Regions from separate parts of the Vibrio sp. Vb1554 genome, predicted to be linked through region 3. Evidence: predicted binding sites of a transcription regulator. Region 3 holds the regulator's gene; each other region holds the start of a gene.

Region 1 (7,934 bases), on a different contig from region 3:
CTCATGTGAAGCTGAATATACAGACAATGTTAACGTTGTCAGTGACCTAGTGCTGGGGATTGATGAATTGGTGAATTTCTCAAGGCGTTTCCGTGCAAGTAAAAATATTACGTTTTACTTGACTCAAAATGAATATTTCAATTATGTCCCTACTCTTCCTTGTAACACTGACTCCGACCGCGACATCCTTCGTAATGAGTTTGAAGAGAAGAAAAAACTATTCAATGCAAATCAACCCCTTAGCATGATGTGGAATCTAAAGCGGCTTGGTTTGAATGTCCAAGTACAGCAATCGAGCAAAGAAGAACTTGAAGAAGGTCTATTTAAATTCAACCTATTAAAGGCTAGGGATCTCAAAGCACGAATTAAGGCTATTTTGGCCGCACGCGTCATAACAAGAGCCGAGGCAGACAGGCTAATCATGAGCAACCAAGTCGGGTTTGAAGAACTGGCAATGCTCAAGAAATTCGAGATTATGCGCGACTACCAACTCGAGAAGATAACTAAAGAAGATATTCTTTTTGATGAGGTATTTCGGAACAAGGCTTTATTCAAACAAATTTGGAATCCTAGTGGCGCAAACCTAAACAAGCACCTCGTAGAACCAGCAAAATTCATCAAATCACAAGTTTTACAGAATCCAAAGTACAAAGGTGAAAACGAAACTCTCATATTAACGCGTCCTCAAGTGAAGTCTATCGCCATCGAAATCTACGAGAATCAGAAGACGTATGAGCACTTACTACCAGACATCAAATGGAAAGATTATTGTACGCAGCATTCTGCTACTAAGCTCTTCAAGTCGTTAATTAAGTCATTAGGGTATGTGTGGCCAGAAGGTGATTTCCAAGGTGAGCCTAAGAAAGTGAAAATTTCACTGGATGCGCGGGCACTAGCTTGCAAAGAAATGATTCAACTAAGTTAAAAAATAACATCAAATGGCTAAAGTTCAACCAAATATAAGTAGTGGTGAATTGAGTAACTGATTGAAATCATGGATCATTACAACACTAGCAAGGGGTTCAAAAACTCATTTGAATTCTTAAGAAAACTTCGGCTAACCACCGAAAAGGAGTCATCTATATCTGACTCTCCATAACGACAATAACTAAACGACGAGAGACTAAATGAAAAACAAAGAATTTATTCGAATCAATGATCTAGCTGACTACCTTGGTATCAGCAAAGTGACAATATGGCGCTGGAGAAAATCTGGGCAACTACCGAAACCAACCGCTATAAGCCCGAAAATCGTAGGCTGGAAAAGAGAAACAATCGAAGCTTGGATAGAAGAAAGTGCAGGCGCAATGCCGTACTAACACTTGAATCCGAGATCTATAAAAACACAGACTTTACGTACAAACATGAAGAGCTGTGGGAAGGGGCGAACAACTCAATTCGCCTATAAAGCATATTCATGGACAGCCTCCAAGAAGCAATAAACTAAGTTATGGGGCATAAATGTCACTTACACAACATTCTCATCCAAGCCTAGTAATACAGCTCTAGTATGAACTGGGCAACCATCCACCCCGCCTCTCTAAAACGTTCCATCAAACTCACGGCTCGCTCAGCCACTCTCAATTATGCTTGTTAACATTCGTCCGTAAGCGAGTCACGGCTAAACACAAGCATTAGAAACTACAGTGTGTTAAGTGACCGTCTGTAAAAAGGATTACATCCGATTTCGTTTAGCTACACGCTTACTTGACTAGTAACTTGACTAGAAATACCAGAAATGAAAAAGGGGTTAGCAAGTACTAACCTGCTAACCCCCAAAATAAATGGCACGCCCTGTAGGATTCGAACCTACGACCACATCCTTAGAAGGGACGTGCTCTATCCAGCTGAGCTAAGGGCGCGCTACAGGGACAGGATTATACGAGTTCAAACGGGTAAATCAACGGGTTTTCATAACATTCTGATCTGAATGCCTAAAAAAAGTCCATTAAAACGCTTAATGTTCAAAAACACCACAAAGCAAACGTTTGCGTATGGATGTTGATAAGAAATTCTGCGACAATGCGCCGCAGATAATCTGCCTTCTTAATTTATAAGGAAAGTCATGACTGCTCAAAATATAGACGGAACTCTCATTTCCCAAACTGTTCGATCCGAAGTGGCTGCACGTGTTAAAGCACGTGTTGAAGCTGGGCTACGTGCTCCTGGTTTAGCAGTGGTTCTAGTTGGTGAAGATCCTGCTTCTCAGGTTTATGTCGGTAGCAAACGCCGTGCATGTGAAGAAGTTGGGTTTGTTTCTAAGTCTTTTGACCTTCCTGCGTCTAGCTCAGAAGAAGAGTTACTAGCTCTGATTGATGAATTAAACAACGATGATGAAATTGACGGCATTCTAGTGCAATTACCCCTTCCTGCGGGCATAGACACAACACATGTTTTAGAGCGCATTCACCCAGAGAAGGACGTGGATGGCTTCCACCCTTATAACGTTGGCCGTCTTGCGCAACGTATTCCAAAGCTTCGCTCTTGCACGCCAAAGGGCATCATTACCCTACTCGACCGTTACAACATTGAGCTACGTGGTAAACATGCGGTTGTGGTTGGCGCATCAAACATTGTTGGTCGTCCAATGACACTTGAGCTGCTGCTTGCGGGCTGCACAACAACAACATGTCACCGTTTTACCAAAGACCTAGAGAGTCATGTGCGTCAAGCTGACGTTGTCGTGGTTGCGGTTGGTAAGCCTAACTTCATCCCTGGTGAGTGGATTAAAAAAGGCGCAGTGGTGGTCGATGTCGGTATTAACCGTCTTGATTCAGGCAAACTAGTTGGCGACGTGGAATACGACAAAGCACGTGAAAGTGCGAGCTTTATTACTCCTGTTCCTGGTGGCGTTGGCCCAATGACCGTCGCAAGTTTAATTGAGAACACGATGCTCGCTTGCGAACAGTTCCACACAGACAAATAACGTAAATTTCAGATACGAAAAAGGCTCCGCAAGGAGCCTTTTTGCTAATTGTTGATATCTATTTCAATTACAGACTTAAAATCACGCCCGCAATAGAAGCGCTCATTAAGTTCGCCATGACACCAGCGATAATCGCACGGAAACCATGCTTAGAAACAAATGCACGCTTTTCTGGTACCAAAGAGCCCAACCCACCAATCAGCATCGCCATGCTTGAGATATTTGCAAAGCCACACAAAGCAAACGTCACGATTGCTTGTGAGTGTTCACTAAGTTGAGACTTCACTTCTGCAAGCTGGATGAAAGCGACGAACTCATTCACCACAATCTTGTTACCAATCAGCGAGCCTGCTGTGGTTGCTTCTTGCCATGGTATACCCAACAACCAAGCGACTGGCGCAAACACAAAACCTAGGATGAGCTCAAAACTTAATGGTGTCCCAATCAGATCACCTATCCAGCCTAACATGCCGTTTAGCATTGCAATGACACTAATAAACGCCAGTAACGTACCACCGACCGATACAGCAATGCGTACACCCGCCATGGCACCATCGGCTAATGCTTCTACTACGTTGGTTGCACGTGGAATTTCAACTTGGCTAATGTCGATATCTGCTGCTTTATCCGTATCTTCTGGCATTAAAATTTTTGCCATCAACAAGCCGGCAGGTGCTGACATAAATGCAGCAGCAATAAGATAGTTGAGATCGACACCCAGTGATGCGTAACCAACCAACGTTCCGCCAGCAACTGACGCTAAACCACCTGTCATAACTGCAAAGAACTGCGAGTCAGTCATGTGTTTTAGGTAAGGCTTTACCATTAATGGTGCTTCAATGGTGCCAACAAAGATATTCGCCGTAGCAGACAAAGACTCAGCACGACCGATACCTAGCAGCTTTTGAATACCACCACCGATAAAGTTAATGATTTTTGGCATCACACCAATGTGATAAAGACCTGAGATAAGAGAGGAGAAGAAAACGATGATACCCAGAACATTGATCGCAAAGGTGAAGCCCCCTGTCGCCAAATTACCGAATAAAAACGCAATGCCCTCTTGACCATAGTTGATCAAATTCGACACAACACTGCTCACTGAATTCAGCGCATCTCGTCCTGCTGGTACATATAAAACCAACAACGCAAACAGTACCTGCAAAGCAAACGCAAACGACACTGTTCTCAGCTTTATATTTTTTCTATTTGTAGAAAGTAGCCATGCTAGGAATAGTATGGCTACGATACCAATAATTGAGTTCATAAAATGAATCCGACAGAAGGGGGATATGGAAGGCACCGGATTGTATAGCGGACTCAAAATGCTGCAAGTTGAGGATGTTAACAGTGTGAAAAGTTTAAGCGACCAATAACTGACCAACAAAATAACAAATTGAATTTATTAAAGATAAACGTTTGCTTATTTTAATTATTTCCATATGGAAAATATGTTTCTGGTTCAGGAAAAATTTTTGTGAAGTGAATCACCTTATGTGTCGTTCTAAAACGTCATTGATCCTGTTATTTAGGAATAGAGATGTAAGGCGCCAAACGTTGGTCCCAATGACAAGGGTTGCCGATCTTCTGTTTGATAAAGTTAATCACTGCGGATATTTTTTTTGGCATATGCTGCCGGCTTGGGTATACCGCATAAAACGGCATCGACTGGCTGGCTTTCCAGTCAGGTAACAGCTGTATTAACTTACCCGTTCTAAACTCATCCCCCAGCAAGTAAGTGGCAAGGTAGGCAATACCCCAACCTGCAATAGCCGCATCCCGAACGGCTTCTGCCAGATCCACTGAATAGTTACCCGAGACTTTTACGTTCAATTCTTGCTGATCTTTGGTAAACGCCCACCCCGTATAGTCACGCTCCCAGCTTCTGTATATGAGGCAGTTGTGAGCAGATAGGTCATCCGGTTCTGCTGGCGTGTCATGTTTCAATAAGTAATCTGGCGATGCCGCAACAACAAACTGGCAATCCGTCAAACGCTGCGCAATGTAACCTTCAGGCAAATGCTCGTTGTTGGTTACCCATAAATCGAGCCCTTCGGCTAACATATCGACCTTATAGTCAAACAGATGTACTTCCACTTGAAGTTGAGGATACAGTTCGCGTAACTCTTGAATCGCTGGAATAATGTGTAAGGTACCAAATGATTGCGACAACCCAAGACGTACCAAACCTGCTACTTCATCCCGCTGGGTTTCCATCTCTAATGTGGCGCTGCTCACCGCTTGTACCACTTGCTCACAGTGATGAAAAAAGGTTTTCCCTGCCTCAGTCGGCGTAAAGCTTCGCGTAGTGCGTTGAACAAGCTTGATACCAAGAGACGCTTCTAACTGACTCAACTGTTTACTCACATGAGACACCGACACGCCTAAGCTCTTTGCAGCAGCTGTGAAGCTTTTGTGTTTAAGAAGAGCGGAGAAAATCACCATTTGTGCGGCACGTTCAGATAACACGCTTTACCTCGATTTGGTTATAGAAAAAACAAAGGGCTCCGAAGAGCCCTTGTATTGAAGACTGAATGCCAAATTGTTTGATGGCAGATCAGTATTTAATGCGGTCAGCCAAGTGACTCACAGCAAGTGCGAAGTAGTAAGAGCGGTTCCACTTCATCAATACGTTGTAGTTATTGTAAACCAGATACGTACGACCATTCTCGTCGTCCGGCATGATCAACCATGCTTTGATGTCTTCATCCAGTTTTGGCAACGGGCTACCGTCATATTTTGTGATACCTAATTGGCTCCACTCTTGAAGGTATTTGCCTTTTTCAGCCGTGCGCCCTTCTAGGCTGCGATCAATATTTTTAGGAACCTTAACTTGGCGACCCCAAGTATATTTATCATCCCAACCAGACTTGCTCAAATAGTTAGCGGTTGATGCAAACACGTCCGCTTCAGATTGCCATATGTCTTTTTTACCATCACCGTTGCCGTCAGCAGCAAAACGAAGGAAAGAGCTTGGCATAAACTGGCATTGACCCATCGCACCAGCCCATGAGCCTTTAAAGTTCTCTAGCTCAATATGGCCTTGATCGAGGATCTGAAGTGCCGACATAGTCTCTTTACGGAAAAACTCTTCACGACGGCCTTCAAATGCCATTGTGGATAGTGCATCAATCACTTTAAAGTTGCCGGTAAACTTACCAAAGTTACTTTCAACTCCCCAAAGTGCCACAATAAAGCGCGGGTGGACACCGTACTCATCGCCTATACGCTTTAGCTCGGTGTAATGCTCTTTGTAGAGTTGTCTGGCTTGCTTCACCTTCCATTCAGGCACCGCGCGAGGAATGTACTCATCCAATGTCAGTTTCTTTTCTGGTTGGTTTCGGTCCGCTTTTACTGCTCGGGGCTTGTACTCAACATTAGCAAAAGCAGCACTAATGACCTGCTCTGAGATACCTTTATCACGAGCTTCAGCACGCAGCTTATTCAAGTATTCATCAAAACCCTCGCTACTTGCAAAAGCCGAGGTACACATACCAACGCTAAGCATGGTAGCCAGTATCTTTTTCATATTGCCCTCCTTGAGCAAGGCAGAAATCCCAGATGAAAAACGATGACGTTATTCGCCTTTCTGCTGGGCTTTTTGTTCTTTGTACTTTTCTAATAGGTTCTCCGGCGGCGGTGGAACCTGAAGAAAGAAGCCATCATTTTGTAATGAAGCCTTCACTTTTTCGATATCAACTTGTGCCAATTTACGGCCATCAAGTTTAATCGTCATGACAGCGATAGGCTTACCGAACATCTGCATTAAGGTGTCAGGAACCTGTGAAAAATCATCCTTTTTCGGAATATAGAGATAAGTACCTTCTTTTTTCGAGCTTTTATAAATTGAACAAAGCATGACACGCCTTTTATGCTGATTTAGCCGCGTTGAGTGCGGATTAGGTTGAAAACGTCAAATTCTCGCAAACTTAATAGCAAATTTGAGATTAATTCACCTATTTGCCCACGAGAGAACTTGCTGCGTCAAAGGATGAAATATAACATGACATACCTAGTTTAAGGCAACGCTCTTTCAATAAAGGCAAGAAGTCCACGATGACCCATTCACCAGACCTTAAAGGTAGCAGTTTTACATTGTCAGTTTTACACCTTTCTGACAATGAGATCGCAAAGACTGTCGAATTTTTGCAAGAAAAAGTTTCTCAAGCACCTTCTTTTTTTGCATCCGCGCCTTTGGTAATCAATATAGCAAAAGTACAAGGCGACATTGATTTCCCTAAGCTTAAACAAGGCATCTCAGATGCTGGTTTTATTCCGGTCGGTGTAACGGGCTGTAAAGACAAGCGTGTACAAAACCTTGCTTCCGAAGCTGGCTTCGCCATTATGTCGGCGAGCAAATCACCAAGCCAAGCACCTGCCAAAATGGCACCAACGAAAGTAGTTCGTACGCCTGTCCGCTCAGGACAACAGATCTACGCAAAAGATGGTGATTTGGTGGTGCTAGCGCACGTAAGTGCAGGTGCTGAAGTCATTGCTGACGGCTCTATTCATATCCATGGCACACTTCGAGGTCGTGCGATTGCAGGAGCAAGTGGTCAGCAGGAAGCGCGTATTATTTGCCACGATTTACAAGCAGAACTGGTATCCATTGCGGGTGACTACTGGTTAAGCGATCAAATTGAAAGCGAGTACTGGCAAAAGAAAGTAATGATCAGTAAAGCCGATGAATCATTACATTTAGAAGTTCTCGCGATTTAATCTAAAAAGGAAAAAAAATGGCACGCATTATTGTAGTAACGTCTGGTAAAGGTGGCGTTGGTAAAACCACTTCAAGCGCAGCCATCGCCTCTGGTCTAGCTCTTAAGGGAAAAAAGACCGCGGTGATCGATTTTGACATCGGTTTGCGTAACCTCGATCTAATCATGGGCTGTGAGCGCCGCGTCGTGTATGACTTTGTAAACGTCATTAACGGTGAAGCGACATTAAACCAAGCGCTGATCAAAGATAAGCGCACAGACAACCTATTTATTCTTCCTGCTTCTCAAAC
Region 2 (7,934 bases), on a different contig from region 3:
GTGTCTCTATCTAATGTAACTGTATATTTGGACTAAGCATGTCCAGAGTCTGCTGAAAGGTGACTTGGGTCGATGCCCAGCTTTTCGACCGCTTTCTTCCAACGCTCGTTGATTGGTGTATTAAAGATAATTTCAGGCGTCGCTTCAATGGTGAGCCAAGAGTTTTCGACCAGCTCACTTTCTAATTGGCCTGCACTCCAACCGGAGTAGCCAAGTGCCACTAGGTAATCACTTGGTTCTGCTTCTGTTCCTAACACCGAAAGAATATCTCGCGAAGTGGTTACCGCGAGGTCGTCGGTCATTTGGACGCTGGACTCGTAGTAATCTTTGGGTTTATGCAAAATAAAACCACGATCTTCCGAGATTGGGCCGCCATTGTAGACTGGTCTATCTAGACTGGCTTCAAATAGGCGCGGGTGTACTGGCTGAACTTCCACCTGCTTGAGCATGTTGCCGACGGTGATATCAACAGGAGCATTGATCATCAGCCCCATAGCGCCGTCTTCGTTGTGCTCACAAACGTAGATCACGCTGTTTTGAAAGTACGGATCTTTCATCCCAGGCATGGCAACCAAAAAGTGATTTGTGAGATTCATACTCATACTGACCCTTAACTCTCGTAAATGCCCTTAAGCAAACATCATACAATTTACCATCTAGGTATGTGCATGAGTTTGCTTAAGTTAATGTACTACGCTCTCTATTAACTGTAATACAGTTTGAGTTATTCGCCTTTTACTCGACGTTCAATCGCATCCATCAGCTTGCCTGTGATTGAGATATCAAAAGCTGCTTCAATTTCGCGAATACAGGTTGGACTGGTGACGTTGATCTCTGTTAGCTTGTCGCCAATTACGTCAAGGCCAACAAAGATAAGGCCTTTTTCTTTCAGTGTCGGAGCAACGGTTTGCGCAATTTTGAGGTCGGTTTCGCTTAGCGGACGAGCTTCACCAGTACCACCAGCGGCTAGGTTGCCGCGCGTTTCGCCTTTAGCAGGAATGCGTGCTAGACAGTAAGGCATAGGTTCGCCATCTACCACTAGGATACGTTTGTCACCGTTGCTGATGTCTGGCACGAAGGTTTGTGCCATTGCGTAGTTTTGACCGTGGTTAGTCAATGTCTCGATGATCACAGAGACGTTTGGATCGTTTTCTTTTACACGGAAGATGGACGCGCCACCCATACCATCAAGCGGTTTCAGGATGACATCACCATGTTTTTCACGAAATTCTTTAATTTTCTCTGCTTTTCGCGTCACGATCGTTGTAGGTGTCAGCTCTGGGAACCATGCCGTAAACAGCTTTTCGTTACAATCACGTAAGCTTTGAGGCTTGTTAACGATCAGTGCACCTTGTTCTTCTGCACGCTCAAGGATGTAAGTCGCGTAGATGTATTCAGTATCAAACGGAGGATCTTTACGCATTAGCACCGCGTCTAGCTCAGACAGTTCGATAGTTTGCTCTGATTTGAACTCGTACCAACCGTTTGGATCTTCTTTTAGTTCTACCACTTTAGTATCTGCAATGGCAACGCCTTGATCGAGATGCAGATCATTCATTTCCATGTAGTGGATTTCATAGCCGCGTCGTTGCGCTTCAAGCATCATGGCAAAGCTAGAGTCTTTTTTGATGTTAATGGACGAGATTGGGTCCATTACGATACCGAGTTTGATCATTATTTTTCTCCGTTTAACCAAGATCGCCGAAACGAACTTGTAAGGCTGTAATTGCTGTCAGAGCCGCTGTTTCGGTACGCAGAACGCGAGGGCCGAGTAGCGTTTCTTCAAATTGGTATTCTCGAGTCATCTCGATCTCTTCAGACGATAAACCGCCTTCAGGACCGATCAGTAGGCGCACTTTTTCAACCGGGGTTGGCAAAGTGTTGATTGAGTATTTAGCACGAGGGTGAAGGTTAAGCTTTAAACCATCGTACTCTTCTTTACACCACTCTTCCAAGCTCATAATTGGACGAATTTCGGGCACGACATTACGCCCACATTGCTCACAGGCACTGATGGCGATTTTCTGCCATTGCGCGAGTTTTTTCTCAAAACGCTTTTGGTCAAGCTTGACGCCACAACGTTCAGAAATCAGAGGAGTGATGGTATTGACGCCAAGTTCAACAGACTTTTGGATGGTGAACTCCATCTTATCGCCACGTGAAATGACTTGACCAAGGTGCAGATCTAAAGGGGATTCAATACTGCTTTCTACACGCTCGGTGATGTTAACCAAAACTGATTTCTTGCTGACTTCACTGATAACCGCTGGGAACTCTGCGCCACTGTTGTCAAAAAGGAGAACGTCTTGGCCTTCTTTCATGCGCAAAACACGACCGATATGGCCTGCTGCGTCGTCACTTAAAGCAAGTGAGCCAAGTTGATGAATGGTTTCTGGATGATAAATTCGAGGGGTACGCATGAGATTTCCAGCAAGAGAATAAACTTAAACCCTAACATGGATGCTTTGCACCGAAAAAACAAGGGGCAAGAAGCGTTTCAATATCAGTAATTGAAACGCTTCGAGGTCGGAGGTTACAGTGCGCGGCAGGCTTCTTGAACAAATGGGTTGTGATTGCCCTGTACTTTTGCAATGCGCTCGTCACGCTCACATTCCCATTTATCGACAGGATAGGTTTTGTTCCAAGCACTCATTAATTGCGTTTGCTGCTTCGACAGTTTGAAACCGTACTCTTTGCTCATGTATAGATAGGTACGAGCAATTGAGCCACGCGCACGGTCTGGTGGCATGACTTTACGCTGCTTAAAGTTCACTTGCATCTCACAGCGACCATAACTCACGCCATCCATACCGTTCCATTGGCTGAAGTTGTAGTTCGAACGGTCACCGTTTACTTCACCAATAGCAGGGGTTAGGTTGTGCAAGTCTGCTTCCATCAAACGAAAAGTTTTGTCTTTTTTCTTACAGTTTTTACGTCCGCCATCTTGCCAGCATTGACGCTGGTGGCCAAATTGCCACGCAGGAACAACGTGCTCCCATTCGATTCGTGCAGCCCGTTTTTCTTGTTTACGGACTTGGTAACCGCAAGAGGCTAAATCGGGTAAGCCTTTCTTGCCTTGCCATTGAATGTTACAGCCACAGTAGAAGCTTGTTGGGTGGTCTTGATAAATTTTGACCGCCTCACGTTTGGCTGCAGAGAATGAGCTCGGTGGAGCGGCAATCGCAGTGCTAGAAAGCGAGATAAGCAACAGAGAGAATAAGTATTTCATGATAAAAGTCTTTATAAAGTATGACTTTATTCATGATAACACGCATAAAATAGCTTTAGTGATGAGTAAGTTAACAATAGTTGGCGAAGGGAAGGTTTTGATCAAATCGATCTTTATTTTGGGAACGCAAGTAACACTATGAGGTAAGGGCTACGATAATTGAATACCGGTGAAGTTAAGTGGTTGGCGGCATTTTTGACAAGAGTACGTCGCCTCTTTGCGCAGCACTTTATTATGACGGCGAATCGAGAGAGGGTAGGTCATACAACCACAACGATACTCAAAGGTTTTACCTTGAACGGATTTTACTTCAAAGCTGTGAGTGGTTTTGGCTGGTACGTTAAATACGGCTTCCATGACGCCTTTCCATTCTTTGCCGTGAGGCCTAACTCGCCCGTAAACCTGATAAGTAATCAGGTGTGCTACTTCATGAGGAATGACTTCATCTAAGAATGCTTGGGTGTTTTCGCGAAATAAAACAGGGTTTAGGCGTACTTGATTTAATTGAAGGTAGGCTTTTCCTGCCGCTTTCCCACGGACGTCGAAGGTGATTGTTGGAATCGGGAAAGAACGTTTGAAAGCTTGTTCCGCCATCGCGATACATCCCGCCATCACTTGCTTGGCTTTATAGCTGAGTTCTATATCCACAATTCACCTCGATAAATCAAATAAAAAAGCCCCCGCATTGCGAGGGCCAGATCATAGCATCAGTTAATTATGGTGTGTGTTTTTTCTTGATGGTCGCATGGTAAGCGTGCCATGTACCGTAGCCTAGAATTGGCATGGTAAACAACATTCCGATCCCGTAGGTCGCAAAGCCGATAAGAATACCGCCACAGATGATCGCTGCCCAAACAATCATTGCTGGAATGTTGGATTTCACGGCATTAAAGCTGGTAAACACAGCGGTCATCATGTCTACGCGACGCTCCATCATGAGCGGAATAGAAAAGGCTGAAATGCTAAACACCACACAAGCCAAAACAAAGCCAACTAAAGAGCCGATGACAAGGAAGGGTAGGAACTCACTTAAAGGTGCCCCTTGAACAGAAGGGTAGAGTGCATGAAGTAGAGCGGCAATGCGCATCCAAAATATCATACACACTGCGAGTAACACGGCGAACGCCCATTGAGATGTTGAGTTACGACCGATCGCTTTCATTGAATGGAACAAGCTTGCTTTGTGTCCGCGCTCTCTCTCCCAACTGGCATCATATAAGCCCAGCGCGAGAAACGGACCAATTAACATGTAAACAATCAAACTGGGCATGACGACTAAGTGTGTGCCTTGCCACTGTACGAGCAAAACAATGCCTATCGCAGCTGCCATAAAACAGATGCCATAGAAAGCACTAATAAGCGGCATTCGCACGAAATCATGCAGACCTAATGCGAGCCAATGAAAAGGTGCAGAAAGATTGACCGTATTGCACGGTATGGTTCTGGCGTATTCGTTGTCTGGCACTTCCTTTCGTTTGTTGTGGAAGTCCGATGGATTAACAGTTCGAGGCATAACTCCTCCTTGATTTATTCCCACATTATCCGCTTATACCAACTGACAGCGGTTTTTGTTCAGTCAAACTTGAAGCGACTTTTTCAAGTTTACATCTGAGCATTGGCTTAGTTTGGTATCAGCCATAAAGATGCCTGACTCATGTCTTTACTTAAGTGTTGCTTCCACAGTCGCCAGCATCCGACGTCTCTATTTAAATTGGAGTTAACAATATTTTAACTATTGGCGGAGATGGGATAATTTACAAATAATTGCTTAAAATTTATTCGGTATAAAAATGAGGGAGAAACAGGACTGCTTTGTGGGGCAGGGCGGTATGAGCCGAAATGGCTGGATAAAAGTTGCTGAAAATAAAAAGCCCCCGCCATAGGCGAGGGCTTGATTGATTCTTGCTTGGCTTGATTATTTGATGCCAGCGAAATCGCGTAGAAGTGCAGCTTTGTCTGTCGCTTCCCACGGGAATTCTTCACGACCGAAGTGACCGTAAGCCGCTGTCTTCTTGTAGATAGGTTGAAGAAGGTTAAGCATTTCTTGTAGACCGTATGGACGTAGGTCGAAGAATTGACGAACCGCTTCAATGATGATGTCGTGAGATACTTTCTCAGTACCGAACGTTTCCACCATGATAGACGTTGGATCAGCAACACCGATTGCGTAAGAAAGTTGGATCTCACAACGGTCAGCCATGCCTGCCGCTACGATGTTTTTCGCTACGTAGCGTGCTGCGTATGCTGCACTACGGTCAACTTTTGATGGATCTTTACCAGAAAACGCACCGCCACCGTGACGAGCTGCGCCGCCGTAGGTATCTACGATGATCTTACGACCAGTTAGGCCACAGTCACCCATAGGACCACCGATTACGAAGCGACCGGTTGGGTTAATGAAGAAGTTTGTTTCTTTGTTGATCCACTCAGAAGGTAGCACTGGCTTAATGATCTCTTCCATTACCGCTTCACGCAGGTCTGAAGTTGAGATTGAGTCACAGTGTTGAGTTGAAAGAACAACCGCGTCGATACCAACGATGTTACCTTGATCGTATTGGAATGTTACCTGAGATTTTGCATCAGGACGCAACCAAGGTAGTGTGCCGTTTTTACGAACTTCTGCTTGCTTTTGAACAAGACGGTGAGAGTAAGTAATTGGCGCTGGCATTAGTACTTCAGTTTCGTTACAAGCGTAACCAAACATGATGCCTTGGTCGCCTGCACCTTGTTCTTTAGGGTCAGCTTTATCAACACCTTGGTTGATATCTGGCGACTGTTTACCGATTGTGTTTAGTACCGCACAAGAATCTGCGTCAAAGCCCATATCTGAATGTACGTAGCCGATTTCACGAACGGTTTCACGAGTTAACTCTTCGATGTCTACCCATGCTGAAGTCGTGATTTCACCACCCACCATTACCATACCGGTTTTAACGTAAGTCTCACATGCAACACGAGCCTTTGGATCTTGCTCTAGAATCGCGTCAAGAACCGCATCAGAAATCTGGTCTGCAATTTTATCTGGATGACCTTCTGATACTGACTCAGAAGTAAACAGGTGCTTAGCCATGTTAGCTCCACTATATCTGGTTTAAAACTGGGGAATGATAAACTCTCCAGCGCAAATTAATACTAATTTTTGTAGGTGTATCTACATCTAGACGTCTATTCTAAATTTGATTGCTCGAATTACAAGCTCTTTTTTGGTTTTTGTTATAACCAAACGTTTGCCTGATTTATTGATAATTTTAAGAACTTCGAACGATTTGGCGCGAAAGGTGCAATATTTGTGAGGTTTTGGACTGGAAAACGTTTGCACACCCAACAGGGCTTTGAGAGAATTATGACCTACTTTTCGTTTCGCTTAATGTACTCAGGAGCAGACATGTCGTCTCGTAAACATCTTGCCAATGCAATTCGTGCTCTAAGCATGGATGGTGTTCAACAAGCTAACTCAGGCCACCCAGGCGCACCAATGGGTATGGCTGATATCGCTGAAGTTCTTTGGCGCTCTCACCTAAACCATAACCCTTCAAACCCAGAGTGGGCCGACCGCGATCGCTTTGTGCTGTCAAACGGTCATGGGTCAATGCTTATTTACTCTCTACTGCACTTAAGCGGTTACGAGCTATCTATTGACGATCTGAAAAACTTCCGTCAATTGCACTCAAAAACCCCAGGTCACCCAGAGTACGGCTACGCGCCTGGTATCGAGACAACAACGGGTCCTCTAGGTCAAGGCATCACTAACGCTGTTGGTATGGCGATCGCAGAGAAAGCACTAGCGGCACAGTTCAACAAAGAAGGTCACGATATCGTTGACCACTTTACGTATGTGTTCATGGGTGACGGCTGTCTAATGGAAGGCATCTCGCATGAAGCATGCTCTCTTGCTGGGACGTTAGGTCTAGGCAAACTGATCGCGTTTTGGGATGACAACGGCATTTCTATCGACGGTCACGTTGAAGGCTGGTTCTCTGACGATACACCTAAGCGTTTTGAAGCGTACGGCTGGCATGTAATCCCAGCAGTCGATGGTCACGACTCAGACGCGATCAACGCAGCAATTGAAGCAGCAAAAGCGGACCCACGTCCTACGCTTATCTGTACCAAAACAATTATCGGTTTCGGTTCTCCTAACAAGTCTGGTTCGCACGACTGTCACGGTGCACCACTAGGTCACGATGAGATCCAAGCGGCTCGTGAATACCTAGGTTGGGAGTATGGCCCATTTGAGATCCCGGCAGATGTTTACGCTGAGTGGGATGCAAAAGAAGCGGGCGCCGCGAAAGAAGCAGCTTGGAATGAAAAATTCGAGGCATACGCTGCAGCTTACCCTGCTGAAGCGGCAGAGCTTAAACGACGTCTAAACGGCGAACTTCCTGCACAGTGGGAAGAAAAAGCGAACCAAATCATTGCCGATCTTCAAGCAAACCCAGCGAACATTGCATCACGTAAAGCATCGCAAAATGCACTAGAAGCGTTTGGTCAAATGCTTCCTGAGTTTATGGGTGGTTCTGCTGACCTAGCGCCTTCTAACCTGACCATGTGGTCTGGTTCTAAGTCTCTAGAAACGGAGGACTTCTCTGGCAACTACATCCACTACGGTGTACGCGAATTCGGTATGACTGCTATCATCAACGGTATCGCATTGCACGGTGGTTTCGTTCCTTACGGCGCAACATTCCTAATGTTCATGGAATAC
Region 3 (7,934 bases):
TTGTTTTCATCTGCTAGAGCAAGCAGTTCGTCGTACAGCTCTTGGTTAGTGAAGATGCCTTCGTGCGCAAGACGCTCTGGGCTTAGATAAAGGAAACACAGTACCTTACCCACCAGCATATCCAGTTCAGAAAGAACACTACGGCCAATCAGAGACGTTGAACGAGGACGAAGATAGAAGAAACCTTCTGGCGCTTTCACCAATTCGGTGTTGTAGCGTTGGTAGAAAGAAGAAAGCTCAAGTTCGAAATCCGACAGCAACGCGTGGTTGTCTAGATCTTCACTTGAGATATGACGCCCTGCTCGAAGCATGCTGTCTAGCGCTGGGAACAGAGGGTTAGAAATTGCTTTTGCCAGATTCTCTGACATGTATTCATTAGTATCGGTCGATGACATTCGCTTGTACCTTTGCCCCAAATTCGTTGATTGCTTTCCAGTCTGGTTGAATCGCTTGGTAATCCGATTCTGAATACCCTAGACGTACAGCTTGATCGACGATAATGCGAGCTAAATCAAAATGATGAGTGTAAGGGTGCTGTGCAAGGTAATCTCGCAGTACCACACTCAAATCGATTGGTGTGCCTTGATCTTTATGCGCTTTTAGCATGTCACCAATTCGTTCAGACAGCTCATCATTGACTTGTTGAAACTCTTCGTATTCTACTTCCATCGGAACTTGACCCGTTACCTCGTCATCACGCAGTACTAGGGCCTCATCACGAAGGTCAGAAAGCCTCTCCGCATCTGCATAAGTCAGATACCAAGGCGCATCGAAGTAATCTTTGACGGATTGACGCAGACGCGAGCTAAACGCACGGTTCTTATCCATATCGATTGCAGTACGAATAAACTTGTGCACGTGTCGGTCGTAACCAATCCAAAGGTCGATCGCTTGCTGGCCCCAGCTTGTGATTCGGTCCAGCTTCATTTGCAGACCAAACAAGGCTTCTTCGATAAACTCCAGCTCAGGGTCACCGTAAACAATTTCTTGAATATCGAGGATCTGAGTTTGCAGTTCATCACTGGCGGTTTGCAGCGTATCTTGAAGTTCACGCAACGTGCTTGATGTTTCTGACAGAAGTGCTTCACAGTTGTTGATCGCTTCGCGCCAGTCTTTGTTAAGCAGGTCAGCAATCTGTTGTTTCACTGACTGTTGCTGCTCATCCATAACACGTTGGTTGAGGTCAATTTGATCGAAGATTTCGCCTACAGAATATTTTAAAACACCGTATACGTTTTTCTTCCAGTGACCCGGTGTGCCACCTTTTTGTGCTGCCTCAATCGCTTTCGCCATTTCATCCGCTACCATGGATAGCTGGATAGATAGACGCAGTTTCGAGAACTCACGGTGACGCACGTAGTAGTCGGTTATTCCTATCGCTAATGGCGACAAGCGGTAAATGCTCGCTCCGTCAGTAATCTCACTGACAAAACGGCTCATAAGACGCTGCTTAACCATCTCGTTGATCGCATTGTTCGCACGAAAAGCGGAGGCTTCGCCGGTCTCATCAAATAGTCGAGTGACGATGGCAAATGCATCATGCAGTTCACCTTCACCCAGTTCTTCATCGAACCTTTCATTACTCAGTACGGCAATGGCTATCAAAAATGCCAATCGCTCTGTGGTCAGGTTCAACGAGAAATCGTGCTGCTTAACCCAGCCAACCAGCTCATCGATTGGTTGCTCTGCAGCATTGAGAGTCATCTCACTCATTGTTATTCCTGTTTATCGTTCTTTTTAGCCCACACATGAATGTAGCGGCCTAATGAGAGGTATGGCTCTTGTCGACAAAGTTGTTTTTCTAGCGCCAACACATCTTCAAACTCGTAATCACCCATGTATTCCATATTGCCTATGTAATCACTAAATGAGCGAATACCAGATTTGCCACAAATATTAAAACCTGAATTTTCTATCCACTGGTAGACTTCTTCAGGTTTTAAGCCTTTTTGCGGCTGTAGTTTAAATCTTTTTCGGTGAGGCATGCCGTCTAATATATGAGGAATGTTGCCACAAACCACGTTTTTATAGACTAAACCGTGGTGGTTGTAGAACATGACTGATGCGATGCCTCCCGGTTTTACTTGTTCTAGAACTGTTTCAAGTGCGGCCTTAGGATCAACCAGCCACTCCATCACAGCGTGGAACATAACCAGATCGACCCGTCCATCAATATGTTCACCGATGGATTGGACAGGCGAATGAATCAGGCGATACTGCTCAAGCAAACCGTTTTTTTCAATATCCTGCTTAGCCAACTGCAGCATTTCCGAAGATAGATCACATAAAGCGATTCGATGTCCGAGCTTAGCAAGCTTTTGCGACATTTGTGCCAAACCACCACCAGCGTCTAACACTTCTAGGGGTTGCTGGTCAGCATCTAATTCACTTAGAATCTGTAGAAAATCTTCCCACACAATGATTTGGCGGATCTCCCCTTTATCGGAGCCGTAAATATTTTTTGCAAATTTGTGGGCGATATCGTCGAAATTGCGGTCTTCTGTCACTTCTGCTGAGTTATCATAACGGATTGTGCCGCTATTCTGGCACAAGGAAAGCAGGAATAAAGAGGGATACCCTCATTTTTATTATCAATTGATGTTTTTTCGGACTATTTATGTATGTTTGAGCTGAAAAAAGTAGTGTCAGCCATGCTTATGCCCCTTCCGGCATTGCTGCTGATAGGCTTGTTGGGTCTTGCTCTCATTAGTTTTACTACAAAACGTAAAACTGGCTGCTTCGTTGTTCTATTCTCTTTTGTTGGCATTTTTCTTGTTGCCTTCCAACCTGTTTCAACCAAGCTTCTTATGCCGTTAGAGCGAGAGCATAAAGCCTTTTTGCCAGTTTCTGGCACCATCGACTACGTGATGGTTTTAGGGAATGGTCATGTTATCGATGACGAAATTCCACCCACCTCGCAGTTAAGCCGTGCAGCATTAATGCGCTTAACTGAGGGCATTCGTATTTTAAGAATGTATCCAGGCGCGAAATTAATCTTATCCGGCTATGCTGGCGGATCTGAAATTAGCCACGCGAGAATGATGGCGAACGTTGCCCTAGCCTTAGGTGTAGCAAAATCCGATATCATTTTATTAGAGGATGCAAAGGATACGTGGGAAGAGGCACGTCAAGCGGCTGCATTCGTTCAGCAAAAGGAGATTGTGTTAGTCACCTCTGCAAGCCACATGAGCCGTGCATTGTATGAGTTCAACGCAGCAGGCATTAAACCAATCCCAGCTCCGACCAACTTCTTAGCTATTAGCGAAATCAGTCAACCTTGGGATAAATACTCACCTAAAGCGCGTTACTTAGAACAAACAGAGCTTTATTGGCATGAGTACTTGGGCAGTATTTGGCAAAGGTTGCGTGATACTGTCGGCCAAACACCAATGGTTGAAGCAAACTAGTATTATCTTGAAGCCACAAAAAAGGAGAGCCGAAGCTCTCCTTTTTCTTTTTACGATTGAGTTATGTTCAAACTAGTCACCAGCAAACATATAGCCTTCGCCGTGTACCGTTACAAAAATCTGTGGGTTCTTAGGATCGAACTCCATTTTTGCGCGCATACGTCGAATAAGAACATCAATGGTGCGGTCATTCGGCGCATCCACTCGATGGCTGATCATGTTCAAAATACGCTCACGACTTAACACCTGGTTAGGGTAAGACGATAATGCCACCAAAAGTTCATACTCTGCTTTAGTTAGTTTTACTGGCTCACCGTTGCGGCTAAGTGCGCGACGTTGAATGTCGAATGTCCACTCCCCAAAGCGCACAATGTGCTCTTCACTGGTTTCATTCGCTTTCGAGCTGCCACTGCGCGCTGCTGAAATACGCCACAGCAAGTTTTTAACGCGAACTAACAGCTCTCTCAGTTCAAAAGGTTTTGTCACATAATCGTCAGCACCCATTTCTAGGCCTACGATTTTATCAATGCTATCCGTGCGTCCTGTTACTAATATGATACCAATATCCGATTGGCTACGTAACTCACGAGTAAGCATCAGGCCGTCTTCACCAGGCAGGTTAATATCCAGCATGATCAGGTCTACATCGCCCGCTTGCAAAACTTCACGCATTTCTGCGCCACTCTCTGCTTCGCTGACTTGGTAGCCCTCATTTTGGAAATATCCCGCAAGCTTACTACGAGTTACAACATCATCTTCTACGACTAATACGTGATAGCTCATTTACACCACTTTTCTGTCTTCTTATTATCCAAGACGTATTCTATTCATAACTAGTAACATTTCTAGTCATAGATACATTAAAACGCAAGATTTAGCGTTTTTATTGATTCAAAACAAGCTTGCCCATTGCTATTAATAAACGGTCATTTTTGACCATAAAACATAACAATTATAGTTACTGCTATTCATTTTAATTGATTACACTTAGGGGATATCCCTAATTGACTTTGTGATGCATGACTTGAAGCATCATTCAGGAGCCCAAAATGCAAGAAGTGAAAGCTTTTAATGAAAAACGCGCTGAAATTTACTGGTGGTTTTCGAGCTTGTTCGCAAAAGAACTAACAGAGAAAGAATTGGAAGCCTATCACAGTGTTGAAATTCGCAGTTTTCTCGCAGGTTTAGGTGAAAATGAGTCGCTGAAACCAGCTGTTGATAGCCTAGTTGATGCATTGAATCGGTTACAAGATCGTGAAGATGCACAACTAGAGCTTGCAGCTGACTTTTGTGAACTGTTTTTGAAGACAGAAAAATACGGCGCTCTTCCTTACGCATCCATGTACATTGGTGAATCAGGTTTACTGAATGACAAGCCAGCTGAGGAAATGGAAAAGTTGATGGCTGAATTTGGCGTTCAAGTAGACGAAAACCTAAAGGAACCTGCGGATCACTTAGCCGTTGAGCTCGACTTTCTCGGGAACATGATTATCCGCTCAAACGAGCTTGAACAAGAAAAACACATGGAAGAAGCCTTCGTTAAACAAAACGACTTTATCCAGCAACAATTGATGTCTTGGTTACCTCAGTTTTCAGACAAATGTAAAAAATTCGACGAATTTGGATTTTACTCGAGTGTCGCGAAACTATTAGTTGCATTTTGTAAACTAGACAGCGCCTACCTTCTTGGTGAATAATTGCCGCCTATTTTTAGGGAGCCTGCCTATCGGGCTTCCTGTATGCCTGAAAGTGACCAATTGTAAGTAACTTGGGTATAATATTCGTTTGCCTTAACTTAGCGCAAAGACGCTTGGTTATTTAGCAGTCAAAATGTGACTTCAAATACACAAATCTCTTGCTGAAAACATTGCTAGTCAGTCCACATAGGGCTAAAATGTGAGCGCAAACGATTAAATATGATTTATATGTAAACCGCTGAAATATAGCGGTTTTTGTGTTTTCTTAACAGGTTGATGGCAATTTCTCATCAGATAGAAAAAAGATAAAATTCATCGACCGATGCTGCTACGCACCCTTTTGTCGCACTTGGATCAACCGCTGCCGAGACACTTAGCGCCAATTTTAGATTGCTAGGTGTGAAACCATTAGAGCATCAGGTACATCCAATACGACATATTTCAGTAGCTCGATACAGGACACCATTTATGGCCACGATAAAAGACGTTGCTCGCTTAGCCGGCGTTTCCACTACGACAGTTTCGCACGTTATCAATAAAACGCGTTTCGTTGCAGAAGCAACGCAAGAAAAAGTAATGAAAGCCGTTGACGAGCTGAATTACGCGCCAAGTGCCGTTGCACGCAGCCTAAAATGCAACTCAACTCGTACGATTGGCATGTTAGTAACTCAATCAACTAACCTATTTTTCTCAGAAGTGATTGATGGCGTTGAGAGCTACTGTTACCGCCAAGGCTATACTCTGATTTTATGTAACACAGGCGGGATTTACGAAAAACAACGCGATTACATTCGTATGCTGGCTGAAAAGCGCGTTGATGGCATCCTTGTGATGTGTTCTGACTTAACCGAAGAACTAAAAGAGATGCTTGACCGTCATGCGGACATTCCTAAAGTGGTCATGGATTGGGGCCCAGAGAGCTCACAAGCAGACAAGATCATGGATAACTCAGAAGAAGGTGGCTACATTGCAACCAAACATCTGATTGACAATGGTCATACGGATATCGCTTGTCTAAGCGGTCATTTTGAAAAGCTTGCTTGCCAAGAGCGCATTGCAGGTTTCCGTCGCGCAATGAGCGAAGCGAACCTAGCTGTAAATGAAGACTGGATCCTTGAAGGTAACTTTGAATGTGATACGGCCGTATTAGTTGCAGATAAAATTACCGCAATGGACAAGCGCCCGACGGCGGTATTCTGTTTTAACGACACAATGGCTCTAGGCCTAATGAGCCGCTTGCAACAAAACGGGATCAAAATTCCTGAAGATATTTCAGTGATCGGCTACGACAACATCGAGCTTGCGGAATACTTCTCTCCACCGCTAACGACTATCCACCAACCTAAGCGTCGTGTTGGTAAAAATGCATTCGAAATTCTACTTGAGCGTATCAAAGATAAAGAACACGAAAAACGAATTTTCGAAATGCAACCTGAGCTTGTAATTCGAAATACTGTGAAAAAAATGAACTAAATTTCACTGTATTTAACCGTGTTAAATAAGCGCTCTATAGGGGTGCTTATTTTTTTGGGAAAATTAAGCATTCTCTAATACTTCACACTGCTCTAATAACAATTGACTAACGTTAACTCCCTGTTTTATATAAATGTAATATATATTAAGAACTACTTTTCAAAGGCCAATTTACACCTTTCCATATGCAAAATAGAGCATTCAATCTATCATTTTTATTGAACCGAAATCACACTTTTAACGCTAAACCGTGATGTTAATTCAATATAAGAAGTATGCTCATTGTGTCACGCACAGGGCAAACCATTCGAAAGAGTGGGACGCAAAGCCTCCGGCCTGAACCATATTACGATATGGAAGGTAGCGGGGTTACCGATGGCAAGTGTGTAAGCAATGACTTTACTCTGTAATGACATTGTTTTTACGCATGTTTGCTACTCTCTCGGACCTGACTTTTGGTGGCGTAATATTAATTACACCGAGATAACAAAACATGGATAAACCGATACTCAAAGACTCTATGAAGCTATTTGAGGCACTTGGTAATATCAAGTCGCGCTCAATGTTTGGTGGCTTCGGACTATTCGCTGATGAAACAATGTTTGCACTAGTGGTAAACAATCAGCTTCATATCAGAGCAGACCAAAAAACTTCATCTGACTTCGAGAAACAAGGGCTAAAGCCTTACGTTTATAAAAAACGTGGCTTCCCAGTCGTTACAAAGTACTACGCTATTTCCAGCGATTTATGGGAATCAAGCGAACGCTTAATCGAAGTAGCGAATCAATCATTGAAAAAGGCAAAGCTTGAGAAAGAACAGCAAGCAAGTACAAAGCCTAACCGTTTGAAAGATTTGCCTAACTTACGACTGGCTACCGAGCGCATGCTAAAAAAAGCCGGCATCGAATCCGTAGAGAAGCTTGAAGAGGAAGGTGCGCTTAACGCCTATAAAGCGATAAGAGATACGCACTCTGCAACCGTCAACATTGAGTTGCTATGGGCACTAGAAGGTGCTATCAACGGCACTCATTGGAGTGTGGTACCTCAAGCTCGCCGAGATGAGTTGATGAACGGCCTCCAATAAAAGTCGGCCTAAAAACTATCTTGTAAAACCGCAGTCTAATCTGCGGTTTTTTTGTGAAATTTTTTCGGTTTTCCTACTGTCTTATTACATATATCCCAAATTGGAATCAAAATTATGAATAAGAAACTGATTTTAGGTCTCATCCTACTAGCGGCTATCGTCTTTTTAGGTATTAACTTTGGCCAGTATTTAACCTTAGAGAATGCAAAAGCCCAACAAGAAGCACTAACTACATACATCGATCAGAATTTTGTATTCTCGGCTGCGATTTAC
Region 4 (7,934 bases), on a different contig from region 3:
CAGCCGTAGAGCCCGTAATAACCGGAACCTCTTCACCCACAATAAATGATGCTTCGCCATTATCCATTACGGTAATACTCGGAGAAGATAGAATGTTTGAGTTGGAGTCAGAAGCAACAGCACTAATTAGCGCTGTCCAGTCACCCATGACAATACTCATTGCCGCACCATTTACTCCGCTAAGTGCTGACGCTAGCGTAGAGTAGTCACCTGATTCAGTAACATCATATGGCGTTCGTTCGCCATTAGAGTTGGTATAGTATTCAGTTCGGGTTTGATCTTTTGCTTCTTCTAGACCAACCATCACCTGACCAATCGGGGCTCCTGAGTTACCGTACTGAATTACAGCACCCGTTTCTAATGAACCCCACTGAACACCTAGGTTAATACCATCACCTTCAGACATTTCGACAATTAACGCTTCAATAAGAACCTGAGCACGACGAATATCGAGTTGAGAAATGACGTCTTGTAATGCCATCATAATATCTGGTGGCGCTGTTAAAACTAACGAGTTAGTTGCAGCGTGAGCAGCAATGACGACCTCACCACGCGATGCACCTGATGTTTTCTGACCGGCTTGCTTTTCAGCTTGCAGGTTATCGGAAACACCTTTCAATACATCCACCAAGTCTTCAGCTTTCGCATTTTTCAGGTACACAACTCGGTTGTTACCTTTTGTCGCCATTTCAACATCAAGTTGACGAATCAAACGTTTCAAGCGGGCTCTTACTTTTGGATCACCAGAAATTAAAATCGCGTTAGTACGTTCATCGGCCACAATTTTAGGTTCAAGGAACTCTGGCGTGCTTTTCTGATTCGCACTTTTATTCAGTGCTTCGACAATGCGTACCATTTCAGCAGCAGATGCATTACGCAGCTCCACCAATTCAATTTCTTTATCACCGGCTTGGTCAACACGCTTGATGATCTCTGCTAAGCGATTCACTACTGCCGCACGACCAGTAATCAAGATAATATTCGCTGGATCATAATGAACCACGTTACCGGCACCGGCGTTATCAATCAGCTGACGAAGTAGAGGAGACAACTCTCGAACCGACACATTACGCACCGCGACAACTCGAGTGATAACACTATCGCCTTGCGCGCTGCCATCACCTAACACAGGGATTGCTGAGGTTTTTGAGTCTTTTGCTTTGATAACCTTAAGTACCCCATTGTCCATTTCTACGACTGCGTAACCGTATACTTCAAGGACATTAAGGAAAAAGCTGTAGTATTGCTCTTCGTTAAGAACGTCATAGCTGCGGACATCGATTTTACCGCGTACTGAAGGATCAACAATGATGGTCTTTTCGAGGTTACGACCCACTATGTTGATGAATTCTTGAATATCAGTGCCTTTAAAGCTCGCACTAAATTCGTTTGCCATTGCACCTGGTACGCAGAGTAAACTTCCTGCTAGTAGCCAAGCACTTTTGCTGAACCAATGTTTCACGTATGTCTCCCTGAACTTACGCCGGTTGCCTAAGTCTTACAATTGGATATAGATATCGTACTGTTGGCCGTCTCGCTCAACAGTTAAATTTAATTCTTGCGGATCGCTCATCACTTGCATCAGTTGTACTGAAGAAGACGGGTCACTTAAATCGATCCCGTTCAGTTGAACCGCAATATCGCCAGGTTGTAGCCCTACATCATTAAATAATGCGGCATCACGACCAGGTGATACTCGATAACCAACAATGTCTCCGTCTTTTTTGACGGGTGAAATGGTGATGTATTTAAAAACGCTTTGTGGATCTTTCGCAATTTCCTCGCGGATTTGCTCTAATTTCTCTCCAACGTCAGACGTCGCTGCTTCTGCTCGCTGAGCTTGCGCCCTAGCTACCTGCGGCGATTCAGATAGCTTCTTATATTCTATACCTTCCATCATTAAGGTCTCGTCTCGACCTTGGTTATCAATGATGACGCGATCCACCAATACCGCTTTTAGTGTCGCACGTGTCCCTTCGATTTCTTCACCCAAACCGTACGTAGCTTGCTTACCTCGGTTAGCAATAACAGCAAGGCTGGTGTTGGCATCACTACTTGCAACCGCACCGACCAGCGTAAGGTTAAGGCGCGTCTTAGGGGCGTCTTTAACAATAGGCTGTTCTACAACCGCCGCTTTTTGCTCAGTGTATTTACCGAATAGGTTGGCATTCTGAAGGGCATTAAAATCTATCGCGTCGCCTTTATTGCTCGCAGCAACGCTACTCGCCGATGGACGCCATTGCGGCACTTCCGACGATTGAGGTATGGCTAACCACACAATTTTGCCAAGTATCCATCCGGTTATCGCAATAAACAGACAGGTAAGCAACAAGCTAAGTTTGGCTTGAATGGTATAATGATTGGACTTGATCTGAGCCAGTAGCGGTCTGCTTGATAATCCTGCACTTAGCTCTAAACGTTTCACTGAATGGATTCCTTTATTCTAACGTCCGTCATTTAAGCTATAACGATAGCTATCGACTTTAAATTGCTAAATTTGCAATAAAATTATTACTCAACAAAGAGCAGTGAACTATATCACAAGTTGTCTTTCATACCTTTTTCTTATGCAGTTTTTGCCAACTCCCTTGAAAAAAATACGCCTTGACTCCATCTGTAGGTGAATAATCCATCACTCATTGCCGTATTCGGGCAGTGATTAGATAGCGTAGTGTTCTATGAGTTCCCTAAATGAAGCCGTTAGGCTAGATAAATGGCTATGGGCCGCAAGATTTTACAAAACCCGCTCCATCGCGCGTAACATGGTCGATGGCGGTAAAGTCCACTATAATGGCCAACGAAGCAAGCCGAGTAAAATCGTTGAAGTGGGCGCTGAAGTCAGACTTCGTCAAGGCAACGAAGAAAAAATCGTGATAATCGAACAAATCTCAGATCAACGCCGAGGCGCTCCCATCGCACAAACCTTATATCGCGAAACCAATGAGAGTATCGCGAAACGTGAGGAACACGCGACTCAACGTAAGCTTAATGCCCACAACCCAAGTCCGGAACGCCGCCCAGATAAAAAGCAGCGCAGAGACATCATTAAGTTCAAACACCAATAAAAGCCGGAATTACCAACGAGGAAAGCACTCCATGGCAAATAATGTTTTAAACCGCTACCTATTCGAAGATCTTTCAGTACGTGGCGAGTTGGTACAATTGGATGAAGCGTACCAACGTGTTATCTCCAGCAAGGAATATCCGGCAGCAATAGAGAAACTGCTGGGTGAGCTACTCGTTTCAACTACTCTTTTAACTGCCACTCTTAAGTTCGAAGGTTCGATCACCATCCAGCTACAAGGCGACGGTCCTGTGTCTCTTGCCGTTATCAACGGTGACCATAACCAACGTGTTCGTGGCGTAGCTCGCTGGGAAGGCGATATTGCCGATGACGCAAACATTCACGATCTAATGGGTAAGGGCTACCTTGTGATCACCATCGAACCGAAAAACGGCGAGCGTTACCAAGGCGTCGTTGGATTAGAAGGTGACACTTTAGCAGAAGTGCTAGAAGGCTACTTTGCAAACTCAGAGCAGTTAAAAACGCGCCTATGGATCCGCACTGGTGAGCATGAAGGCAAAGCACACGCAGCAGGTATGTTGATTCAAGTGATCCCTGACGGCACTGGCTCTCCAGATGATTTCGAACATCTAGAGCAGCTCACTGACACAGTAAAAGATGAAGAATTGTTTGGTTTAGAAGCGAACGAGTTATTGTATCGACTATATAACCAAGACAAAGTACGTCTGTACGAGCCGCAACCTGTCGAGTTCCATTGTGGCTGTTCTCGTGAGCGTAGCGGTGCAGCAATCATCACCGTTGAGAAAGCTGAAATTTATGACATTTTGGCAGAAGTTGGATCAGTTTCTTTACATTGTGATTACTGTGGCACAACTTATACGTTCGACGAATCTGAAGTCACTGAACTGTATGCACAAGCTTCTACAGACAAGAAAACCCTGCATTAATTTACATAGCTTATCAAGCACGTAATTTACCCTACAAAAGGCCAGCTTAATGCTGGCCTTTTTGTGATCAACCCCTCGTAATAACTAGCCTCAAGCGTAATAAAACAACTGCTTAATTTTAAACAATTAATAATGATTTTGCCCTAGCGCAAAGGATTGCGTGCACGATAGACTATTCCCACCAATATGTGACGGGTTACCTAAAACCTTATTGAAATCATGGGTAAATTTTGAGCTATCTCCCTGTTTTCTCCCCGCCCCGTTGCTAGCATGGTGAGCAGATTAAAATTAAAACATTCTTACAAAATCCCTACAAAATCCTTATAAGGAGCACCTATGACCGTTATGGAACATACTAAGGCTGCAACACTTGATCTAACCAAGCACGGACTGCATAACGTAAAAGAGGTTATTCGCAACCCAAGCTACGAAATGTTGTTTGAGGAAGAAACGCGTGAAGACCTAACCGGTTATGAGCGCGGCGTGGTTACTGAACTAGGTGCGGTTGCCGTTGACACTGGCATCTTTACTGGTCGCTCACCAAAAGATAAATATATCGTCAAAGACGCTACGACAGAAGAACATATGTGGTGGACGTCTGATCAAGTGAAAAATGATAACAAACCAATCACTCCTGAAGTGTGGGACGAGCTAAAAGAACTGGTCACAAACCAGCTTTCTAACAAACGCTTGTTTGTTGTTGACGGTTACTGTGGTGCAAACCCAGATACACGTTTGAGCATTCGTGTTATCACAGAAGTCGCATGGCAAGCGCACTTCGTTAAAAACATGTTTATTCGCCCGACGGAAGAAGAGTTAGCGATATTTGAACCAGACTTCGTAGTAATGAATGGCGCAAAATGCACTAATCCAAAATGGGAAGAGCAAGGCCTGAACTCAGAAAACTTCACCGTATTTAACCTAACCGAGCGCATGCAACTTATCGGTGGTACTTGGTACGGCGGTGAAATGAAGAAAGGTATGTTCGCCATGATGAACTACTTCCTTCCACTAAAAGACATCGCATCAATGCACTGTAGCGCTAACATGGGCAAAGATGGCGATGTAGCGGTATTCTTCGGTCTATCTGGTACGGGTAAAACGACCCTGTCGACTGATCCTAAACGCGCGCTAATTGGTGATGATGAGCACGGCTGGGATGATGACGGTGTCTTCAACTTCGAAGGTGGTTGTTACGCAAAAACCATCAAACTTTCGAAAGAAGCAGAGCCGGACATCTACAATGCAATTCGTCGTGATGCACTGCTAGAAAACGTAACAGTACGTGGCGATGGTTCTATCGACTTTGATGATGGTTCGAAAACAGAAAACACACGTGTTTCTTACCCTATCTACCATATCGATAATATCGTTAAGCCAGTATCAAAAGGCGGTCACGCGAATAAAGTGATCTTCCTATCAGCCGATGCATTTGGCGTACTGCCTCCAGTATCTAAATTGACACCCGAGCAAACTAAGTACCACTTCCTGTCTGGCTTTACCGCCAAACTAGCGGGAACAGAGCGCGGTATTACTGAGCCAACACCAACTTTCTCTGCTTGTTTCGGCGCGGCGTTCCTAACGCTTCACCCAACTAAATACGCAGAAGTACTGGTTAAACGCATGGAAGCAGCAGGCGCTGAGGCTTACCTAGTGAATACTGGTTGGAACGGCACTGGCAAACGTATCTCTATTCAAGATACACGCGGAATTATTGATGCCATTCTTGATGGTTCGATTGAAGAAGCACCAACTAAGCACATTCCAATCTTCAACCTTGAAGTACCAACGTCACTACCAGGTGTGGATCCTAGCATTCTAGACCCTCGCGACACGTACGTTGACCCACTTCAGTGGGAAAGCAAAGCGAAAGATTTAGCAGCGCGCTTTATCAATAACTTTGATAAGTACACAGACAACGCTGAAGGTAAATCCCTGGTTGCGGCTGGTCCTCAGATTGATTAAATCGAGTAACCGCGACGTCGCGTAAACGCAGTGAAAAGTTGGCATTAACTTATCACCTTTACGTAGGCCAAGTTACAAAAATTGCTTCAAGCCCCTCTTTTGAGGGGCTTTTTATTGAATACCACAGAATATTGATACAAGCTAAAGCCTATCTAGTTTTATTTCATAACACACGTAGGTTCTAGCAAAGATGAAAACAGCGCGTCGAGTTCTACTTCTGTTACTGGTTATCTTAGTTGCCATTCCAGCCGCTACGATTGCGCTGCTAACAACATCTTACGCGGACGCAACCTGGCGCTTGCTGTCAAACACCTTTTCTCTTCCCTTCCGGGCCGGAAGCGTGCGTTATGGCTTTCCCTATCACCTAACTTTACAACGCGTGAACACCAGCGGAGACGATGCGTCTTACATCGAGCAAGTCGATTTATGGATGAATCCCGATGTTTATCGCGATGGTAAATGGATCGTTGATAGTTTATTGATTGATGGTATGAGCTTGCAGTATGGCGCACCAAAGCTCCCACCTTTAGACAACGTTTTATTCCATCAAATCGCGCTCAAAAATATTGATTACGCCGACGAGCAGTTCTCTGCCAATGGCATTGACCTTCAAATTCAATCACCACAATGGAATGGTCAATTAATACCATATGGCGAAGTTCAACTTGCGGCCGACCAACTCTATTGGAATGGCGAAGCCTTTAATCAAGTCTTAGTCGATATAGACTACAAACCGCAAGACAGTACGCTTTATGGCACCTCTTTTAACTGGCGTAACAGTCAAATATCTGGGCAAGGGGAGCAGTATCCTCAAGGCTGGTCTTTAGTAAATGTGACCATCAACAAGCTGAAACTGAGTAATACGCAGCGCCAATCACTGCTTGCAAAACCTTGGCACGATCTACCATTTAGCATTAATCATATTAATAGCTTAGATTTGCTTAACGCCGATATTGAATGGGGCGACTGGCACTGGCAGAACTTGGATCTTTCTGTGGAAAACGCCACACTGCCACTGTCTCTCTGGAAGACAAAAGCTCAAGTGTCATTGCAGGCGGATAGCGTTCGATTCCAGCAGCAAACCGCAATAGAGCCACGTTTGAGTGCCGCTATCGAGCCAGGAGTAATCCAGCTCAACGAGCTCAGCTTAGATTGGCAGCAAGGTCGAGTGCAAGTTTCTGGATTGTTCACGCCAACACAATGGAAGCTCAAAGAAGCCTCTATTCAAGGCCTCAAGTGGGCAACACAGCCAGAAGACAACCTAAATTGGTGGCACGCCGCCACCAGCGAGTTAGAGCATGTTGCAATCGAACGACTCGACATTGAGCGCAGCCAAATTATCCAGCTATCTCACGAACCTTATTGGCAACTTTCCGGTTTAAATATCGAAGGACAACAGCTTGATATTAAACAGTCGGCTCAACGTTGGGGCCTTTGGCAAGGCGAATTGGAAGTCAGCGTTGTCAACGCCAGCTATGACCAAATACTCACGTCTCACGCAGCACTTGCCATGCAAAGCAAAGATGGCTTTTGGCAATTGACTCGCCTTTTTGCGCCACTCGAGGAAGGCTACGTAGAAGGCATCGGACAGATAGATTTGAGTACCCCAAGCCAACCTTGGGCGCTCAACGTCAATGCTGATGGTATTCCCTTATCGCTCTTCCACGATTATTTTTTACCCGACACACTGGCTATTGATGGTTTTTCCGATCTTAGCCTCGATCTACAAGGGTTATCAGGTGATCGCAACATGCTGGCCTACAGCTTATCGGGTGAAGTGGAAGCCAATCTCCGAGATACCCGCTTGAAGTCCCAAGCGGATCATTCGCTCAAAGCCATTACCTTAAGTCCACTGCGTTTAAGCGCGCAACGAGGGGAAGTTGCCATAACGCCGGTCACCATCTCAGGAAAAGCCATAAGTGGTAAGGTTTGGGGAACATTTGATATGGCCAACAACCCGCTAAGTGGCATTACTTATCAATTGGAAGAGTCGTGCG

The links. Region 3 encodes PurR, which represses purine synthesis genes. Its sites were predicted from a motif close to TNANGNAAACGTTTNCNTNA; they were not measured.
Region 1: the regulator PurR is predicted to act here: its motif matches at 1,977-1,996, upstream of folD (bifunctional methylenetetrahydrofolate dehydrogenase/methenyltetrahydrofolate cyclohydrolase FolD).
Region 2: the regulator PurR is predicted to act here: its motif matches at 6,445-6,464, upstream of metK (methionine adenosyltransferase).
Region 4: the regulator PurR is predicted to act here: its motif matches at 4,117-4,136, upstream of pckA (phosphoenolpyruvate carboxykinase (ATP)).

What each region holds. Positions count from the first base shown of each region.
Region 1 covers NZ_JAWPOJ010000010.1:84,644-92,577, reverse strand. Annotated here, with positions in the region: gene R8N28_RS10740 (hypothetical protein) at 1-925, shown strand, start outside; gene R8N28_RS10735 (helix-turn-helix transcriptional regulator) at 1,128-1,319, shown strand; tRNA gene R8N28_RS10730 (tRNA-Arg) at 1,786-1,862, opposite strand; gene folD (bifunctional methylenetetrahydrofolate dehydrogenase/methenyltetrahydrofolate cyclohydrolase FolD) at 2,066-2,926, shown strand; gene R8N28_RS10720 (NupC/NupG family nucleoside CNT transporter) at 2,994-4,193, opposite strand; gene R8N28_RS10715 (LysR family transcriptional regulator) at 4,451-5,395, opposite strand; gene R8N28_RS10710 (lytic transglycosylase domain-containing protein) at 5,484-6,455, opposite strand; gene R8N28_RS10705 (YcgL domain-containing protein) at 6,504-6,785, opposite strand; gene minC (septum site-determining protein MinC) at 6,983-7,645, shown strand; gene minD (septum site-determining protein MinD) at 7,663-7,934, shown strand, end outside.
Region 2 covers NZ_JAWPOJ010000018.1:79,721-87,654, reverse strand. Annotated here, with positions in the region: gene R8N28_RS15685 (YqgE/AlgH family protein) at 33-596, opposite strand; gene gshB (glutathione synthase) at 725-1,675, opposite strand; gene rsmE (16S rRNA (uracil(1498)-N(3))-methyltransferase) at 1,689-2,420, opposite strand; gene endA (deoxyribonuclease I) at 2,534-3,229, opposite strand; gene R8N28_RS15665 (SprT family zinc-dependent metalloprotease) at 3,380-3,877, opposite strand; gene R8N28_RS15660 (DUF2189 domain-containing protein) at 3,945-4,742, opposite strand; gene metK (methionine adenosyltransferase) at 5,145-6,299, opposite strand; gene tkt (transketolase) at 6,615-7,934, shown strand, end outside.
Region 3 covers NZ_JAWPOJ010000012.1:16,229-24,162, reverse strand. Annotated here, with positions in the region: gene mukE (chromosome partition protein MukE) at 1-395, opposite strand, end outside; gene mukF (chromosome partition protein MukF) at 376-1,713, opposite strand; gene cmoM (tRNA uridine 5-oxyacetic acid(34) methyltransferase CmoM) at 1,716-2,507, opposite strand; gene elyC (envelope biogenesis factor ElyC) at 2,622-3,407, shown strand; gene torR (two-component system response regulator TorR) at 3,480-4,190, opposite strand; gene torD (molecular chaperone TorD) at 4,457-5,104, shown strand; gene purR (HTH-type transcriptional repressor PurR) at 5,573-6,577, shown strand; cyclic di-GMP riboswitch class I at 6,865-6,954, shown strand; gene R8N28_RS12010 (TfoX/Sxy family DNA transformation protein) at 7,071-7,661, shown strand; gene R8N28_RS12005 (TVP38/TMEM64 family protein) at 7,776-7,934, shown strand, end outside.
Region 4 covers NZ_JAWPOJ010000006.1:99,243-107,176, reverse strand. Annotated here, with positions in the region: gene gspD (type II secretion system secretin GspD) at 1-1,462, opposite strand, end outside; gene gspC (type II secretion system protein GspC) at 1,499-2,425, opposite strand; gene hslR (ribosome-associated heat shock protein Hsp15) at 2,679-3,065, shown strand; gene hslO (Hsp33 family molecular chaperone HslO) at 3,097-3,972, shown strand; gene pckA (phosphoenolpyruvate carboxykinase (ATP)) at 4,309-5,937, shown strand; gene R8N28_RS07355 (AsmA family protein) at 6,128-7,934, shown strand, end outside.